Regions from separate parts of the Streptomyces lienomycini genome, predicted to be linked through region 1. Evidence: riboswitches for the same ligand, from Rfam matches in the RefSeq annotation. Region 1 holds a riboswitch; each other region holds the start of a gene.
What was found. Region 1 has a riboswitch for cyclic di-AMP ahead of BJ961_RS34815 (M23 family metallopeptidase). Riboswitches for the same ligand answer to the same signal wherever they lie in the genome.

Region 2: linked by a shared signal. The riboswitch ahead of BJ961_RS32555 (LysM peptidoglycan-binding domain-containing protein) and the one ahead of BJ961_RS34815 (M23 family metallopeptidase) in region 1 are both predicted to bind cyclic di-AMP.
Region 3: linked by a shared signal. The riboswitch ahead of BJ961_RS13465 (M23 family metallopeptidase) and the one ahead of BJ961_RS34815 (M23 family metallopeptidase) in region 1 are both predicted to bind cyclic di-AMP.
Region 4: linked by a shared signal. The riboswitch ahead of BJ961_RS08945 (M23 family metallopeptidase) and the one ahead of BJ961_RS34815 (M23 family metallopeptidase) in region 1 are both predicted to bind cyclic di-AMP.

The regions. Positions count from the first base shown of each region.
Region 1 is NZ_CP116257.1:7,634,073-7,638,031, forward strand. Features, by position in the region: gene BJ961_RS34810 (aldo/keto reductase) at 1-618, opposite strand, end outside; gene BJ961_RS34815 (M23 family metallopeptidase) at 782-1,819, opposite strand; cyclic di-AMP (ydaO/yuaA leader) riboswitch at 1,830-1,987, opposite strand; gene BJ961_RS34820 (PP2C family protein-serine/threonine phosphatase) at 2,212-3,453, opposite strand; tRNA gene BJ961_RS34825 (tRNA-Met) at 3,652-3,725, opposite strand; gene BJ961_RS34830 (dihydrofolate reductase family protein) at 3,781-3,959, opposite strand, start outside.
Region 2 is NZ_CP116257.1:7,149,948-7,153,906, reverse strand. Features, by position in the region: gene BJ961_RS32565 (cytochrome P450 family protein) at 1-890, shown strand, start outside; gene BJ961_RS32560 (LysM peptidoglycan-binding domain-containing protein) at 1,034-2,080, shown strand; cyclic di-AMP (ydaO/yuaA leader) riboswitch at 2,264-2,430, shown strand; gene BJ961_RS32555 (LysM peptidoglycan-binding domain-containing protein) at 2,434-3,165, shown strand; gene eno (phosphopyruvate hydratase) at 3,438-3,959, shown strand, end outside.
Region 3 is NZ_CP116257.1:3,002,617-3,006,575, reverse strand. Features, by position in the region: gene BJ961_RS13470 (SGNH/GDSL hydrolase family protein) at 1-309, opposite strand, end outside; gene BJ961_RS13465 (M23 family metallopeptidase) at 534-1,487, opposite strand; cyclic di-AMP (ydaO/yuaA leader) riboswitch at 1,490-1,649, opposite strand; gene BJ961_RS13460 (tyrosine-protein phosphatase) at 2,077-2,874, shown strand; gene BJ961_RS13455 (DUF6126 family protein) at 2,894-3,013, opposite strand; gene BJ961_RS13450 (helix-turn-helix domain-containing protein) at 3,010-3,624, opposite strand; gene BJ961_RS13445 (aspartate aminotransferase family protein) at 3,690-3,959, opposite strand, start outside.
Region 4 is NZ_CP116257.1:1,936,027-1,939,985, forward strand. Features, by position in the region: gene BJ961_RS08935 (M16 family metallopeptidase) at 1-226, shown strand, start outside; gene BJ961_RS08940 (M16 family metallopeptidase) at 223-1,611, shown strand; cyclic di-AMP (ydaO/yuaA leader) riboswitch at 1,803-1,967, shown strand; gene BJ961_RS08945 (M23 family metallopeptidase) at 1,980-2,744, shown strand; gene BJ961_RS08950 (GntR family transcriptional regulator) at 2,891-3,586, shown strand; gene BJ961_RS08955 (HPr family phosphocarrier protein) at 3,736-3,959, opposite strand, start outside.

The sequences.
Region 1 (3,959 bases):
GGCGAGACCGGTCCGCTCGGCGAGGTCGCGCAGCCCGCCCTCGTACGTGTCGCGGGAGACGAGGTTGTAGTGCGGCTGGAGGGCGACGTACCGGGCGAGGCCCTCGCGGTCGGAGAACTCCAGGGACGCCGCGAGGCGTTCGGCGGAGATGTTGGAGGCGGCGATGTGCCGCACCTTGCCGGCCCGCACCAGCGCGTCGAGCGCCCCGACGATCTCCTCGACCGGCACGTCGGGCTTGTCGAAGTGGGTGTAGTAGAGGTCGATGCGGTCGGTGCCCAGGCGGCGCAGCGAGGCGTCGGCCGCGGCCTTGATGTTCGCGGCGGACAGTCCGGGGTAGTCGGGGTGCTGGCTGACCTTGGTGGCGAGGACGACGTCGTCGCGGTTGCCGCGGGCGGCGAGCCACGCGCCGAGGACGGTCTCGGACTCGCCGCCGCTGTTGCCGTCGACCCAGGCGGAGTAGGAGTCGGCGGTGTCGACGAAGTTGCCGCCGACCGCCGTGTAGGCGTCCAGGACGGCGAAGGACGCGTCCTGGTCGGCGGTCCAGCCGAAGACGTTGCCGCCGAGGGCGAGAGGGAAGACCTCGAGGTCGGAGGAGCCGAGCTTGCGCGGAGAAGTCATGTAGCGCGTCAACGACCGCACCGGAGTGGACCATTCCGACATCGGTGCAAAAACCGCGCAAACCGGCAGCCCTGACGTCGGGGGGTCGCCGTCAGGACCGCCGGGGATCAGCGGGAGCGGATGAGGCCGGGAGCGGGCGGGGTGCGGCGTGCCGCCGCCGGGGTCAGGGGTTGATGCCCTTGCCCTGCAGCCAGGCCATCGGGTCGATGCCGGAGCCGCCGTCCGGGTGGACCTCGAGGTGGAGGTGGGCGCCCGTGACGTTGCCGGTGGCGCCGACGCGGCCGATGACGTCACCGGTGGCGACCTTCTGGCCGACGTTGACGCTGATGGAGGACTGGTGGGCGTACCAGAGCTCGGTGCCGTCGTCGAGCGTGAGGACGGTCTTGTAGCCGTACGACCCGTCCCAGCCGGCCGACGTGATCGTGCCGCTGTGCACCGCCTTGAGCAGCGTGCCCGTGGGGGCGGCGAAGTCGAGGCCGGTGTGGTGGCCGGAGGACCAGTAGGCGCCGGCCTGGCCGAAGGTCGAGGAGATCGTGTACGACGAGGTCGGCAGCGTGTACTGCTTGGCCAGCTTCGCGAGCCGTTCTGCCTCGGCCTTCTTCGCGGCCTCCTCCTCCGCCTTCTTCTTGGCGGCGGCGGCCTTGGCCTCGGCCTCCTTCTCGGCCTTGGCGGCGGCTTCCTGCGCCTTCTTCTCGGCGGCCGCCTGGGCCTCGGCGGCGGCCTTCGACTCGACCTGCGCCTGCTGCTGCTCGGCCTGCGCCATGATCCGGGCGCGCAGCGACTCACCGGCGTCGGCGGCGCTCTCGTCCGAGACGCCGGCGGAGGCCGCGGCGATGCCGCTGAGCGGGGTGGCGGAGCCCTCGGGCTCGGCCTCCTCCTCGCCGCCGGGCATGAGTGAGCCGACGTTCGGCAGGTCCGGCATGGAGATCGCGACCGGCGGCTTGCCGGTCTGCGCGCTGGCCATGCCGCCCGCGCCGACGGCGGCTATGACACCGACGCCGAGGACGGTGGAGCTGCGGGCGAGTCCGCCGCGCTGTTTGGCGACGCGGTGCCGGCCGCGCACGGGGCGGATGGACTCCGCGGTGGGATTCCACTCCTCCCAGGGGCCCTCTTCGGCGCGGGGGACGTCATGACCGAAGGTGTCGCTGCCGTGCCCTGCGGACACGAACGGGGCCTCGGGGGCAGGCCGGTTGGACGCCACGTGGGCGCACTCCTTTCCTTCCTTTCGCCTACCGGGTTAGCTGACGGGTTCGGAGCAGGAAGGTCTCCTACGGGTGTGCGGCGACCGTGTTTCCACGGCGCCATACGCCCGATTCACCCCAATGTGGTGGTTCCCCGGTTCCCTTGCGGGATTCGGCGCGTGCGCACGGAGCCGCCTTCTGTGACGACTGGGACGACCGCGCTGCGTTATCGAACGTTAATAGACGCGGGCCTCGGATTCCAAGCCGTTCCTCTTGATCATTAACGAAAACGGCCGGTGCGTACACCTCATGAACGGCGAAAACGGGGCGACTTGACCCTCCGTCCGTATTCCCCTTCACGCCGTTCGTTTCTGACGGTGTATCAGTTGTTATGCGGAGGGAGGTCGCGCTGTCACGGCTCGTGACAATGATCATGCTCGCCGGGTCGGGGGCGCCGTACGGCGAGCAGCGCCATGTCGTCGGCCATGCCGCCCCCGGAGTGCCGGCGCACGTCCTCGGCGAGGGTGTCGAGCAGCTTCACCGGATGGCGGAAGGCGCGGCCGGCCAGCCGCGCCTGCGGATCGTAGAACTCACCCCTTGCGTCCCGGGCTTCGGTCAGCCCGTCGGTGTAGAGCAGCAGCGTGGCCCCACCGGGGAAGGCGACCTCCTCCGCCCGGTCGGGCCACACACCCAGATCGCCCATGCCGAGCGGCAGCGCCGACTCGCGGGCGGGCAGCGCGCCCAGGGTTCCGTCGGCGTAGAGCAGCAGGGGCGGCGGGTGGCCGCGGTTGACGATGCGTACGGTGCCGTCGCCGTGCGGGAGTTCGACGAGGACGGCGGTGGTGAAGCCCTCGAAGGCGTCCAGCCCGTCGCGCCGGGTGCCCTCGCGCGCCAGCGCCCGCTCCAGCCGTTGCGCCACCGCCTCCAGGGTCGCCTCCTGCTCGGCGGCCTCCCGGAAGGCGCCGATCACGACGGCGACGGCGGCCACCGCGCCCATGCCCTTGCCGCGCACGTCCCCGACGATGAGCCGGACGCCGCGGGCGCTGTCCTGCACGGCGTACAGGTCGCCGCCGATGAAGGCGTCGGCCTGCGCCGCCTCGTAGCAGACGGCGATCTCGAAGCCGGCGATGCGCTCGGCGGGTTCGGGCAGTACGGCGCGCTGGGCGGCCGCGGCGATCTCGCGGACGGAGACGAGGCGCTCGTCGCTGCGGCGGACGAGGCCGTTCACCAGGACCGCGAGGACGGCGACCGTGGCGATGGTGATCAGCTCGGTGAGGGAGTCGACGTAGTGGATGACGCCCTTGCCGAGCTGGAGCCCGATGACCGAGGCGACCACGGCGACGCCGGTGAGCGCCGTGCCCCGCCGGGAGTAGATCGGCGCGGCGATCAGGGGTGCGGCGGTGTAGAGGGGGCCGGCGGTGAAGTACCTGGGGGTGAAGATGTCGTACAGGATGGCGACGGCGATCAGCAGTACGGGCAGCGCGTGCAGGAGGGCCCGTCCGTAGGTGGTCCGCCACCGCGGCGGTGGTTTCGGGGGCGGCACGGGACGCGCCTCGTCGCCGAGGCCGAGACCCGGGTCGGGCACGGGATCGCCGGGGAGCCGGCCACCGGCCCTGGCGGCCGCTCCCTCGTCGTCCACGTCACCTGGCCGCACCACTCGTCTCCCGCCGCCCCGCACGTCCGCGCCGCTTGCCGTCCCGGACATCCAGGTTTCCGGGGGCGGGGGCGGGCGGCGAGCGGTGAGGGGCCGACCGGGTGACACGGGCCCCGACGGAAGCGGCACCGCAACGCACCGTGGACCGAAACGCACCGAGGGCCGGAACCCTTTCGGATTCCGGCCCTCGGCCTTCAGTAGCGGGGACAGGATTTGAACCTGCGACCTCTGGGTTATGAGCCCAGCGAGCTACCGAGCTGCTCCACCCCGCGTCGTTGTGTTCACTACTGTACGCCATCCCGGGGGTGCATTGCACATCCGTATCCCCTACCCCTCCAGATGCCGGTTCGGCGCCTTCGCCCGCTGCGCGTACTCGCCCAGTACGACGACGGCGGCGCCGTGCGCGGCGAGCACCCCGCTCCCGTCCGCCCCCGCCACGAAGGTGTCCGGCTCGCGCCAGGCCGTGACGACGCGGCGCACCCCGGCGTCGAGGATCAGCCGGGCGC
Region 2 (3,959 bases), 480 kb from region 1:
GCAACGGTTCCGCCGACCTGATCCACGACTTCGCCTTCCCCCTGCCCATCTACGCCATCTGCGACCTGCTCGGCGTGCCCCGGGAGGACCAGGACGACTTCCGGGACTGGGCGGGCATGATGATCCGTCACGGGGGCGGACCGCGGGGCGGTGTCGCGCGGTCCGTCAAGAAGATGCGCGGCTACCTCGCCGACCTCATCCACCGCAAGCGCGCCGCGCTGCCGCCCGAGCCCGGCCCCGGCGAGGACCTCATCTCCGGTCTGATCCGCGCCTCCGACCATGGCGAGCACCTCACTGAGAACGAGGCCGCCGCGATGGCCTTCATCCTGCTCTTCGCAGGGTTCGAGACCACGGTCAACCTCATCGGCAACGGCACGTATGCCCTGCTCACCCACCCTGAGCAGCGCGAGCGGCTGCAGTCGTCCCTCACCGCCGGCGAACGCGGCCTGCTGGAGACCGGTGTCGAGGAACTCCTGCGCTACGACGGCCCGGTGGAGCTGGCCACCTGGCGCTTCGCCACCCGCCCGCTGACCATCGGGGGGCAGGACGTCGCGGCGGGCGACCCCGTCCTCGTCGTCCTCGCCGCCGCCGACCGCGATCCGGAACGGTTCGCGGACCCGGACACCCTGGACCTCGCCCGTCGCGACAGCCAGCACCTCGGATACGGCCACGGCATCCACTACTGCCTCGGCGCACCGTTGGCCCGGCTGGAGGGACAGACGGCGCTCGCCACGCTCCTCACCCGGCTGCCGGACCTCCGTCTCGCCGCCGACCCGGCCGAACTCCGCTGGCGCGGTGGGCTCATCATGCGCGGTCTGCGCACCTTGCCCGTCTCGTTCACGCCGATCGCGCCATCGGATGAGAACAGTTCGTCGCCGACGCAAAAGTGACACGCGCTCAACTCTGTGATCTTCACGTGATCTGCGCGGCATGAACTTGTGACAAGCGATGATCTCCCTATACGTTCACGGATCAGCGTGGTGTCGAGCGTCATCCGCCGCGCGGTCCCCGTCGTCTTGTGAAAGGTCGTCGCATGCTCTCCGGGAACGGTCGTCACCGCCGCCCCCGCCAGGCTCCCGCCCTGGTCGTCGCCGCCGGAGTGACCGGCTCCGCCATCGCGATCCCGCTGCTCGGCGCCACGGGTGCCCACGCGGCCGACGGAGCGAACTGGGACCGGGTCGCCGAGTGCGAGACCGGCGGCTCCTGGAGCCAGAACGGCGGCAACGGGTACTACGGCGGCCTGCAACTGTCCCAGGAGGCCTGGGAGCAGTACGGCGGCCTGGACTACGCGCCCAGCGCCGACCAGGCCAGTCGCTCCCAGCAGATAAGAATCGCCGAGAAGATACACGCGGACCAGGGCATCGCCGCCTGGCCGACCTGCGGCCTCCTCGCGGGCCTGGGGAACGACTCGGGTGCCGCGGGCGGGGGCTCGGACGCGGCGGGTGACGGTGCGTCGCAGGAGTCGGACACCTCGGGGTCGACGGTAAAGCCCGAGTCGCCCGAGTCATCCGAATCGCCCGCCACGACCGGACCGTCCGGGTCCTCGGGCTCCGAGTCGCCCGGTTCCTCCGGCTCCTCCGGTCCGGGTCAGGCGTCGGAGTCGACTTCCGGCGAGCCCTCTTCGTCCCCTTCGTCCTCTTCTCCGTCTTCCTCCCCCTCGCCCTCCTCCACCACCGGCACCTCTTCTGACGCCCCGTCCGGCGACAGGGACCAATCCACCAAGTCGGACACATCAGTCGAATCCGGTACCCGTTCCAGTGCCGAACCGCAGGGCACCGAAGGCTCGTCCGGCTCGGGCCGGCACCGCGGCGACGACGCGGACGAGGGTGCGTCGAGGGACGGTCTCGCGGGCGAGGCGTCGGGGCGGCACGCCTCGCGCGACGGCGGTTCGCGGGAGGTCGAGGACGGCTCGTACATCGTCCGCTCCGGCGACAACCTCTGGGCCATCGCCGACTCCCTTGACCTCGACGGCGGATGGCGTGCGCTGTACGCCGACAACGAGCGGGTCGTCGGGGAGGATCCGGACCACATCCTCCCCGGTCAGACGCTCACGGTCACGGGCGAATCGGTCGAAAAGTAGGGGGAGTTCACGTCACGGTTAGAGACCGTATGTCCCTTTTGGATCTCGTGAGAGATAGGTCTCAGAAGCCGTGATCGTCTTTGAAAATCCGCGGAGCGCGTGTCTACGGTCATGACCGCTCGCCACCGCGGGCCCCGACAGCCGCAACGCCGAATCCTGCCAGCGGCCGTACGGGAACAGTCGTCGCGTCAAGCGCCGCAGGCAGGAGCGGGGGACCCAAGGTAAGCGCCGCACCGGGCAGTTGAACCGGAGCGGCTAGGGGTGAAGCCGAGTTCCGCGAGGAACCCGACCGGGCAACTCAACCGGCCCGAACCCGACAGCTCACCTCGCAGGCGTCGGTGAGGGGATCAACCATGCTGTTTTCCGGCAAGGGCAAGCACCGCCGCCCGTCCAAGGCCACCCGCGTCATCGCCGTCGCCGGCGTCACCGGTGCCGCCGTCGCCGCCCCGCTGATGGCGGCCGGCAACGCCTCCGCCGCCACCGCGTCCGAGTGGGACGCCGTCGCCCAGTGCGAGTCCGGCGGCAACTGGTCCATCAACACCGGCAACGGTTACTACGGCGGCCTGCAGTTCTCCGCCTCCACCTGGGCCGCGTACGGCGGCACGCAGTACGCCTCCACCGCCAACCAGGCGAGCAAGGCCCAGCAGATCCAGGTCGCCGAGAAGGTCCTCGCGGGCCAGGGCAAGGGTGCCTGGCCGGTCTGCGGCACCGGACTCTCGGGTGCCGCGTACACCGGTGGCGGCTCCCAGGACAGCGGCTCCGGCAGCTCCGAGAGCTCGCAGAGCCAGAGCGGCGGCTCCTCCGCCGAGCGCTCCACCGAGCAGAAGGCCTCCCGCTCCTCCGAGCGTCCCAAGGCCGAGAAGCAGGTCGAGAAGAAGGCGGAGAAGAAGACCGTCACCACCCCGACCGGCAAGAAGGTCGAGAAGGGTGACGGCGAGTACAAGGTCGTCAAGGGCGACACCCTCAGCTCGATCGCCGCGGAGCACGACGTCAAGGGCGGCTGGGCGAAGCTGTTCAAGCTGAACGGCGACATCGTCGACGACGCCGACCTGATCTACCCGGGCCAGCAGCTGCACCTCAAGTAGGAGGCGGCGGCCCCTCGACTCCCGCCCCGGTGCGTGTTCCCCCGTACGCACCGGGGCGGGATTTTTCGCGTCCCGCCCCCGCGGGGCGCTCGGCCGGTTTCCGGAAACGTCTTTGTTCCGTTCGGAAACAATTTACGCTCGGTTCTGTCCAGCGGGTGGGCGATCGGCTGGCCGATCGCCCCGGGCCGGTTAGGCTCGGTCCCGCAGAGCCGCCGCGGTCCTGCGGGACCCGCGCGTCACACCGAAGCGTCACATTGAAGAAGGAGATGCTCGTGCCGTCCATCGACGTCGTCGTAGCCCGGGAAATCCTGGACTCCCGAGGCAACCCCACGGTCGAGGTCGAGGTCGGCCTCGACGACGGCAGCACGGGTCGTGCCGCCGTTCCGTCCGGCGCCTCCACCGGTGCCTTCGAGGCCATCGAACTCCGTGACGGCGACCCGAGCCGTTACCTCGGCAAGGGTGTCGAGAAGGCCGTGCTGGCCGTCATCGAGCAGATCGGCCCGGAGCTCGTCGGCTACGACGCCACCGAGCAGCGCCTGATCGACCAGGCCATGTTCGACCTGGACGCCACGGACAACAAGGGCTCGCTCGGCGCCAACGCCATCCTCGGCGTCTCCCTCGCCGTCGCCCACGCCGCCTCCGAGGCCAGCGACCTGCCGCTCTTCCGCTACCTGGGCGGCCCCAACGCGCACCTGCTGCCGGTGCCGATGATGAACATCCTGAACGGCGGCTCGCACGCCGACTCCAACGTGGACATCCAGGAGTTCATGATCGCCCCGATCGGCGCGGAGTCC
Region 3 (3,959 bases), 4.6 Mb from region 1:
CACCGCCAGTTCGAACCGTTCGGCGACCTCGTCGGGGTCGGTGCCCGGCCGGATGATGTCGTTGCCGCCCGCCGCGAACGAGACCAGGTCCGGCGCGAGGGCGACGACCCGCGGGACCTGTTCCGCCACGATCTGGTCGAGCAGCCTGCCGCGCACGGCGAGGTTGGTGTACGTGAAGTCGCCCTCGGGGCGCCGGTCCGCGAGCAGTACGGCGAAACGGTCGGCCCAGCCGACGAACGACCCGTCGGGGCCACAGTCGCCGACGCCCTCGGTGAAGCTGTCCCCCACCGCCACGTACGACCCGATCACTGCTCTGCTGTCACTCTTCGAATCGTCTGCCACGTCGGCCCATGATTCACCGCGCGTTGTGACCTACGCGACCGTAGGAAGGGGTTGACGGGCGGTGAGAAAGGCCACGCCTAAAGTATTCGTCAATTCCGGAATACACCGAAGGCCGGACCCGGGGATCGGGGTCCGGCCTTCGGTGGCGCGAGGGCAGCCTTCGGGCCGCCGTCAGATCGGTGTACCGGGGGTCAGACGGAGACGCCGTGCGAGCGCAGGAACGCGACCGGGTCGATGTCCGAGCCGTAGTCCGGCGTGGTGCGGATCTCGAAGTGCAGGTGCGGGCCGGTCACGTTGCCGGTGGCGCCCGAGAGACCGACCTGCTGGCCCGCCGTCACCGACTGGCCGGCGGAGACGGAGAGCGAGGAGAGGTGGGCGTACTGGGCGTAGTGGCCGTCGGCGAGCTTGATGACGACCTGGTTGCCGTACGCGCCGCCCCAGCCCGCGGAGACCACGGTGCCCGTGCCGACGGCCTTCAGCGAGGTGCCGGTCGGGACGACGAAGTCCGTGCCGGTGTGGTAGCCGCTGGACCACATGCTGCCGGACTGGTGGTACGGCGTGCCGACGGTGCCGCCCGCGACGGGGGAGGTGTAGCCGCTGGTGGTACCGGCGGACTGGGTGCCGGTGTCCGAGGACGCCGAGGAGTCGGAGGAGTCCGAGGAGGAGGTCTTCTCGGTGTCCGCGGACTTCTGGGCCGGCTTCTCGGCGGCCGGCTTCTCGGCGGGCTTCTGCGTCTTCGCGGAGGACGGCGCCGACGCCTTGGCGGCCGGTCCGTCGATCGAGAGCTCGAGGCCGGGGTGGATCAGCGACGGGTCGGAACCGACGGCCTCGCGGTTGTCCGAGTAGAGCTTCTTCCAGCCGCCGTCCACGTCCTGCTCGTCGGCGATCTTCGAAAGGTAGTCACCGCTCTTCACGGTGTACGTCCGGGAATCCGAGTTCTTCTCGGCGCCGTTCGCGGCGGCCTTCTTGGCGGACGTCGGAATGGACTGCGCGGCCTGCTCGGAAACGGAGTGCGCGGGCGCCGCGTTGGCGCCGGCGGCGCCTATCAGCGGGAGCACGAGCGCGGCGCCACCGGTTCCGGCGACGGCGATGGTGCGGGTCAGGCGCATGGCCCTGGTACTGCGGTGCTTACCCTTCGCGGGCATGGCGAATTCCTCTCCGGCGCCTGCGAGGTGAGCTGTCGGGTGCGGGCTGGAGATGCCCGGCCGCGCCGAAACGCGGCTTTACCCCAAGCCGTTCCGGGAACCGGAACAGGCAGTTCTACCTGTGGGTCCCCCGCTCCTGCCGTGTACGGGTGGTGGATGAGTGCGGGCTCCGGTCGGCGGCAGGATTAGGCGTCCGTCCGGATCGGTGGTGAACGTAAGGGACCGGGACGCGCAGGGACAAGCGCGGGGTTCCCCTGGCGGGTGTTTTGATTGATCCTTTGCGGGAACAGCCGGTAACACTGCGTCGATTTCGAGGGCGGCCAATTCCGCGAATTTCCTTGAATGCCAACCGAATTACGTGAACATGACGGGCAACGCACCGTTACGGATATGACGCTGCTCACGCGTCACCCATCCACCTCTCGCCATTTCAGGCGCAGTTGTCATCAAGGCACCAATTCGGACAGACGGCTCTTATCGTCACGCAATACCCCTTGCGGAGCGGCTGCCGCGTCGAGGCGATGCCGTATCGTCGGGTGGTGCGCCCGCCTGCGAGCAGCGTCGGCGGGGCGGAGTGGGAGGAGTCCCCGTGACGCAGCAGGTCCCGTCGACCGAACCCGAGCTGACCGGTGTGCGCAACTTCCGGGACGTGGGCGGACTGCCGACCGTGGACGGGCGGCGGGTGCGGCAGGGGGTGCTCTTCCGCAGCGGTCACCTGGCGCACGCCACCGGCGAGGACGCCGCCTTCCTGGCGTCGCTGGGTCTGCACACGATCTTCGACTTCCGCAACGCGGCCGACCAGAAGCTCGAGGGGCCGGACGTCGAGCTGCCGGGCGTGCGCAACGTGAACCTGCCGCTGAGCGATCCGGCCGACGGCGCCGAGTTCTGGAAGATGGTCCGCGACGGGGACCTGGACCAGCTGCGGGAGATCCTCGCCGACGGCAAGGCCGCCCACCGGATGATCGACTCCTACCGCGTGATGGTCACGGAGCGCACGGCGGAGCACTCCCGGATCCTGCACGCGCTCGCTGAGGACAGCGTCCCCGCGCTGATGCACTGCGCGGCCGGCAAGGACCGCGCGGGCCTGTCGATCGCGGTCGCCCTGCTCGCCCTGGGCGTCGAGCGCGAGGCCGTCGTCGAGGACTACCTGAAGTCGAACGCCGCGCACCGCCGCTACAAGGTGCGCCGCAGCGGTTCCGCCGCCTCCGCGTACTCCCCCGAGGTCATGGAGCTGCTCAGCCCCCTGTTCGACGCGCGCGCCGAGTACCTGGCGGCGGCCTTCCAGACCGTCGACGAGACGTGGGGCGGGGTCGACGCCTACCTGGAGAAGGGGCTGCGGCTCGCTCCCGAGACCCGGGAGCGGCTGCGCGAGCGGATGCTGGACTGAGCCGGACGCCCGCGGCCCGCTACTTGGCGCCCACCTCGAACAGCAGGTAGAGGAAGCCGCCGAAGACGTGCCCCAGGGCGATGTAGACGAGCAGGCGCACCCACAGGGCGCGCGGGAACTTCTCCTGCATGGCACTCATGGCATCTCTCCGGGGGTCGGGCCGAGGCACAGCGCGGCCGTCGGGCTCTGCAACAGGGTGTGGACGAAGAGCAGCTCGACCCCGTCGGGGTCCTGGGCGGCGATCCGGTGCGGGGTCATCGAGTCGAAGTGGGCACTGTCCCCCGCGGCGAGCCGGTGCTCGCTGTCCCCGAGGCGCAGCCGCAGGCGGCCCTTGAGGACATGGAGCCACTCCTCACCGGGGTGTACGCGCACGACGTCGCCCTGGGAGCCGTACGGCACCTGGACGCGCAGCGCCTGCATGCCGCGGCCCGGCGCTCCGGCCTGGTAGTACGTCCAGCCGCCCGCGCTCGTGGGTTCCATGTCGGCACCGCGCACGACGGCGTCCCGGTCGGCGGCCGTCTCGCCCAGCAGCTCGGCGACGGTCGTACCGTAGACACGGGCGAGGGAGAGCAGCATCGGCAGCGAGGGCTGGCGGTGCCCGGTCTCCAGCCGGGAGAGGTGGGCCGGGGACAGCCCGGCGGCGCGGGCCGCGGTCTCGAGGGTGAGGGCGGCCCGCCGCCTCAGCTCACGCAGCTGCGGCGCGACGGCGGCGACCGCCCCCTCGGCGGGGCCGGTCTCGGAGGAGCTCATGCCTCCATTCAGCCCGAATCTTGCCTGTTGGGCAAATTTCTTGCCTCACAGGCAAAGAGTCGGGCTCAGCGGTTGGCCACCGCCTGCTTGACCAGGGTCTTGCCGAAGTCCCACATCAGCCCCCCGCCGTTGTGCGCGTCCTCCATCACCTCGGTGAAGGCGTCGACGAACCGGTCGGCGTCGTCGGTGTCGATGATCAGCGGCGGGATCAGTTTGATCACCTCCAGGTGGTCGCCGGAGACCTGCGTCAGGATCCGGTGCCGTTGCAGCAGCGGCACCACCACCATCTGCGCGAACAGCCCCTTCCGCGCGGCCTGCAGCATCGTCCAGCGGCT
Region 4 (3,959 bases), 5.7 Mb from region 1:
CGTCCTGTTCGGCGACCCGCAGCTCGCCCTCACCGCCGTGCGGCGGGTGCTGGAGGTGACCGCGGAGGAGGTCCAGGAGGTCGCCAAGGCCCGCCTGCGCCCCGACAACCGCGCGGTGCTCGTCTACGAGCCCACCGCCCCCACCGCCGAGAACGACGCCGACGAGACCACCGTCACCGTCTCCGCGACCGACGCCACCGACGAGAACGAGGAGGCGGCCAAGTGACCGAGCTCGCCACCATGGAATTCCACGCGCAGCCGCAGGCCGGGGAGCCCAAGCCGTGGGCGTTCCCCGCCCCCGGGCGCGGCAGTCTCGGCAACGGCCTCACCGTGCTGCGCTGCCACCGCCCCGGCCAGCAGGTCGTCGCCGTCGAGGTGCTCCTGGACGCCCCGCTGGACGCCGAGCCGGCCGGACTCGACGGCGTCGCCACCATCATGGCGCGCGCCTTCTCCGAGGGCACCGACAAGCACTCCGCCGAGGACTTCGCGGCCGAGCTGGAGCGCTGCGGCGCCACCCTGGACGCGCACGCCGACCACCCCGGCGTCAGACTGAGCCTGGAGGTGCCCGCCTCGCGCCTCGCCAAGGCCCTCGGCCTGCTCGCCGACGCCCTCAGGGCGCCCGCGTTCGCGGACGGCGAGGTCGAACGGCTGGTGCGCAACCGGCTCGACGAGATCCCGCACGAGCTGGCCAACCCCGCCCGCCGGGCCGCCAAGGAACTCTCCAGGGAGCTTTTCCCCGCCGACGCGCGCATGTCGCGACCGCGCCAGGGCACCGAGGAGACGGTCGAGGCCATCGACTCGGCCGCCGTGCGCGCCTTCTACGAGCGGCACGTCCGCCCCGCCACGGCCACCGCCGTGGTCGTCGGCGACCTCACCGGCGTCGACCTCGACGCGCTGTTCGGCGCCACCCTGGGCGCGTGGACCGGCTCGGCCGCCGAACCGCGCCCCGTGCCCCCGGTGACCGCGGACGACCGCGGCAGGGTCGTCATCGTCGACCGTCCGGGCGCCGTCCAGACGCAGCTGCTGATCGGCCGCACCGGCGCCGACCGGCACGACCGCGTCTGGCCCGCGCAGGTGCTCGGCACCTACTGCCTCGGCGGCACCCTCACCTCCCGCCTGGACCGTGTCCTGCGCGAGGAGAAGGGCTACACCTACGGTGTCCGGGCGTTCGGGCAGGTCCTGCGTTCCGCGCCGGACGGCACGGGCGCCGCGATGCTCGCCATCAGCGGCTCCGTCGACACCCCCAACACCGGCCCCGCGCTCGACGACCTGTGGACGGTGCTGCGCAAGCTCGCCGCCGAGGGACTCACCGACGCCGAGCGCGATGTGGCGGTGCAGAACCTGGTGGGCGTCGCTCCGCTGAAGTACGAGACGGCGGCGGCCGTGGCGGACACGCTCGCCGACCAGGTCGAGCAGCACCTGCCCGACGACTTCCAGGCGACGCTCTACCGTCAACTCGCCGCCACGGGCACGGTGGAGGCCACCGCGGCGGTCGTCAACGCCTTCCCGGTGGACCGCCTCGTGACGGTCCTCGTCGGTGACGCCGCGCAGATCAGGGAGCCCGTCGAGGCCCTCGGCATCGGCGAAGTCACCGTGGTGGCCGCCGAGTAGCGGCACGCGCGTGAGGCGGCCCTGGTGACCGATGTGTCACCAGGGCCGCCGTTTGTCCGGATTGGGAGAGTGATCGCCTGTCTGCCCTGTGGCGTGCGCTACAAAATGCCTGTTGCGTTTGAGGATTGAACGCAGCCGCGTTTAGCGTCATCCGGGCTGTTCGTCAGGCAGTGCGCCGCACCCGCGGCACCGGACAGTCATCGCCGAGTCCCCGTACGGCGCGAGCCAGGGGAGCCGGGGACCCATCGCAGTCCCTGGGGTGAATCGGACGCCCGCGCGTGCAGCGAGGGGGTCCGTAGGAGACCTTCCACCTCCGAACCCGTCAGCTAACCCGGTAGGCGAGAGGGAAGGAAAGGACAAGCCTCTACATGGCGTTCACGCGCGCCACCGGGAAGCACCGCCGTCCAGGCCGGGTGCACCGCAGCACCGCCCGCGCGGCGGGAGTCGCGGCCCTCGCCACCACCGGCGTCGTCGGCACCCTCGCGGCTCCGGCGCTCGCCGCCGAGCCCGAGGTGGAGCAGAGCGGACTCACCCCGGTCGTCACCATCGGCGACTCCATAGCCGACGAGGTCGACGCCCAGGCCGTCGCCCAGGAGCAGGCGGCCGCGGACGCCGCCGCCCGCGAGGCGGCCCGGGAAGCGGCCCGCGAGCGGGCGGCCGAGGCGGCCAAGGAGGCGCACGAGGCCAAGGAGCGCGCCGCGCGTGAGGCGGAGCGCAAGCGCCTCAACACCTTCGTCGCGCCGATCACCGCCTCATACGTCTCCACGGCGTACCAGGCCGGCAGTTCTCTGTGGTCCTCCGGCAGCCACACCGGCATCGACTTCCACGCCTCCAGCGGCACCTCCGTGCACGCCGTCGGCGTCGGCACCGTCGTCGAGGCAGGCTGGGGCGGGGCGTACGGCAACCAGGTCGTGATCAAGATGCACGACGGCACGTACACGCAGTACGGGCACCTGTCGTCCATCGGCGTCTCGGTCGGCCAGTCGGTCGAGCCCGGCCGGCAGATCGGCATCTCCGGCGCCACCGGCAACGTCACCGGGCCCCACCTGCACTTCGAGGCCCGTACGAGCCCCGAGTACGGTTCGGACATGGACCCCGTCGCCTATCTCCGCTCCCACGGCGTGAACATCTGACAACGGCATCCGAAAGACCCCGGCTTCACGAGCCGGGGCTTTTCGCATTTAATGGCGCTTGACTGGGCCGCCAGTCGCCGGGTGCGCGTTCATCGGTGACGTTTCGCGGGGGAAGTCGACGTTCGACGGGGAAAGGGAGGGCGGTCATGCGTATTCCGGCGCATTCGGTGTGCACGGCGATCCGGGACGACATCGTCACCGGCGTCCACGGCCGCGGGAGCCGGCTCACTGAGGAACTCCTCGCCCGCCGTTACGGCGTCTCCCGCGTACCGGTCCGTGAGGCCCTGCGCACGCTGGAGGCCGAGGGCTTCGTGGTGACCCGGCGACACGCGGGCGCGTGCGTCGCGGAACCGACCGAGCGGGAGGCCGCCGACCTGCTGGAGGCGCGTGCGCTGCTGGAGCCGCTCGGCGCCTCCCGGGCCGCCCGGCGGCACACCGAGGCCCACCTCAAGGTGTTGCGCGGGCTGGTCAGGCTGGGGCAGGAGCGGGCCAGGCAGGGCACCGGGGAGGACCTGCGCTCCCTGGGCGGCTGGTTCCACGAGACCCTCGCCCAGGCGACCGGCAGTCCCTCGCTGACGGCGCTGCTGACCCAGCTCCACCACAAGATCGCCTGGATGTACGTGGTGGAGGCGCAGTCCGGTCCGGTGGAGTACTGGGCGGAGCACGGCGCGATCGTCGACGCGGTGGCCCGCGGGGACGGCGAACGCGCGCGTGCGCTGATGGCGCTGCACACCGAGCGCTCGGCGTCCGCGCACCGGCTGCGCTTCGCCTCCGGCGACGGACGGGCCAAGCGCGTGAGGAATGCGCAACATCCCGTAAACACGACCGGACTGCGGCGGTAACACGGGCGCCGTATACAAAGGAGAGGAATTCCGGACGCGTTTCCGGAGTCCGTCGAATATGCGGGCGGCGCCTGAAAGCGGAGGCTCCGGACAGGAAATGCGAAAGGCCCGTCCGGTGCTCCCGGCGGGCCTTTCGGTGCTGCTGTCCGTCAGACGGTCTCGGGAAGCTCCTCGAGCCCCTCGGCGACCAGCTTCGCCAGCCGCTCCAGGGCGGCTTCCGCGCCCTCGGCGTCGGAGGCGAGCACGATCTCCTCGCCGCCCTGGGCGCCGAGGCCGAGGACGGCCAGCATGGAGGCCGCGTTGACGGGGGAACCGTCGGCCTTGGCGATCGTCACCGGGACGCCTGTGGCCGTGGCGGCTCGGACGAAGATGG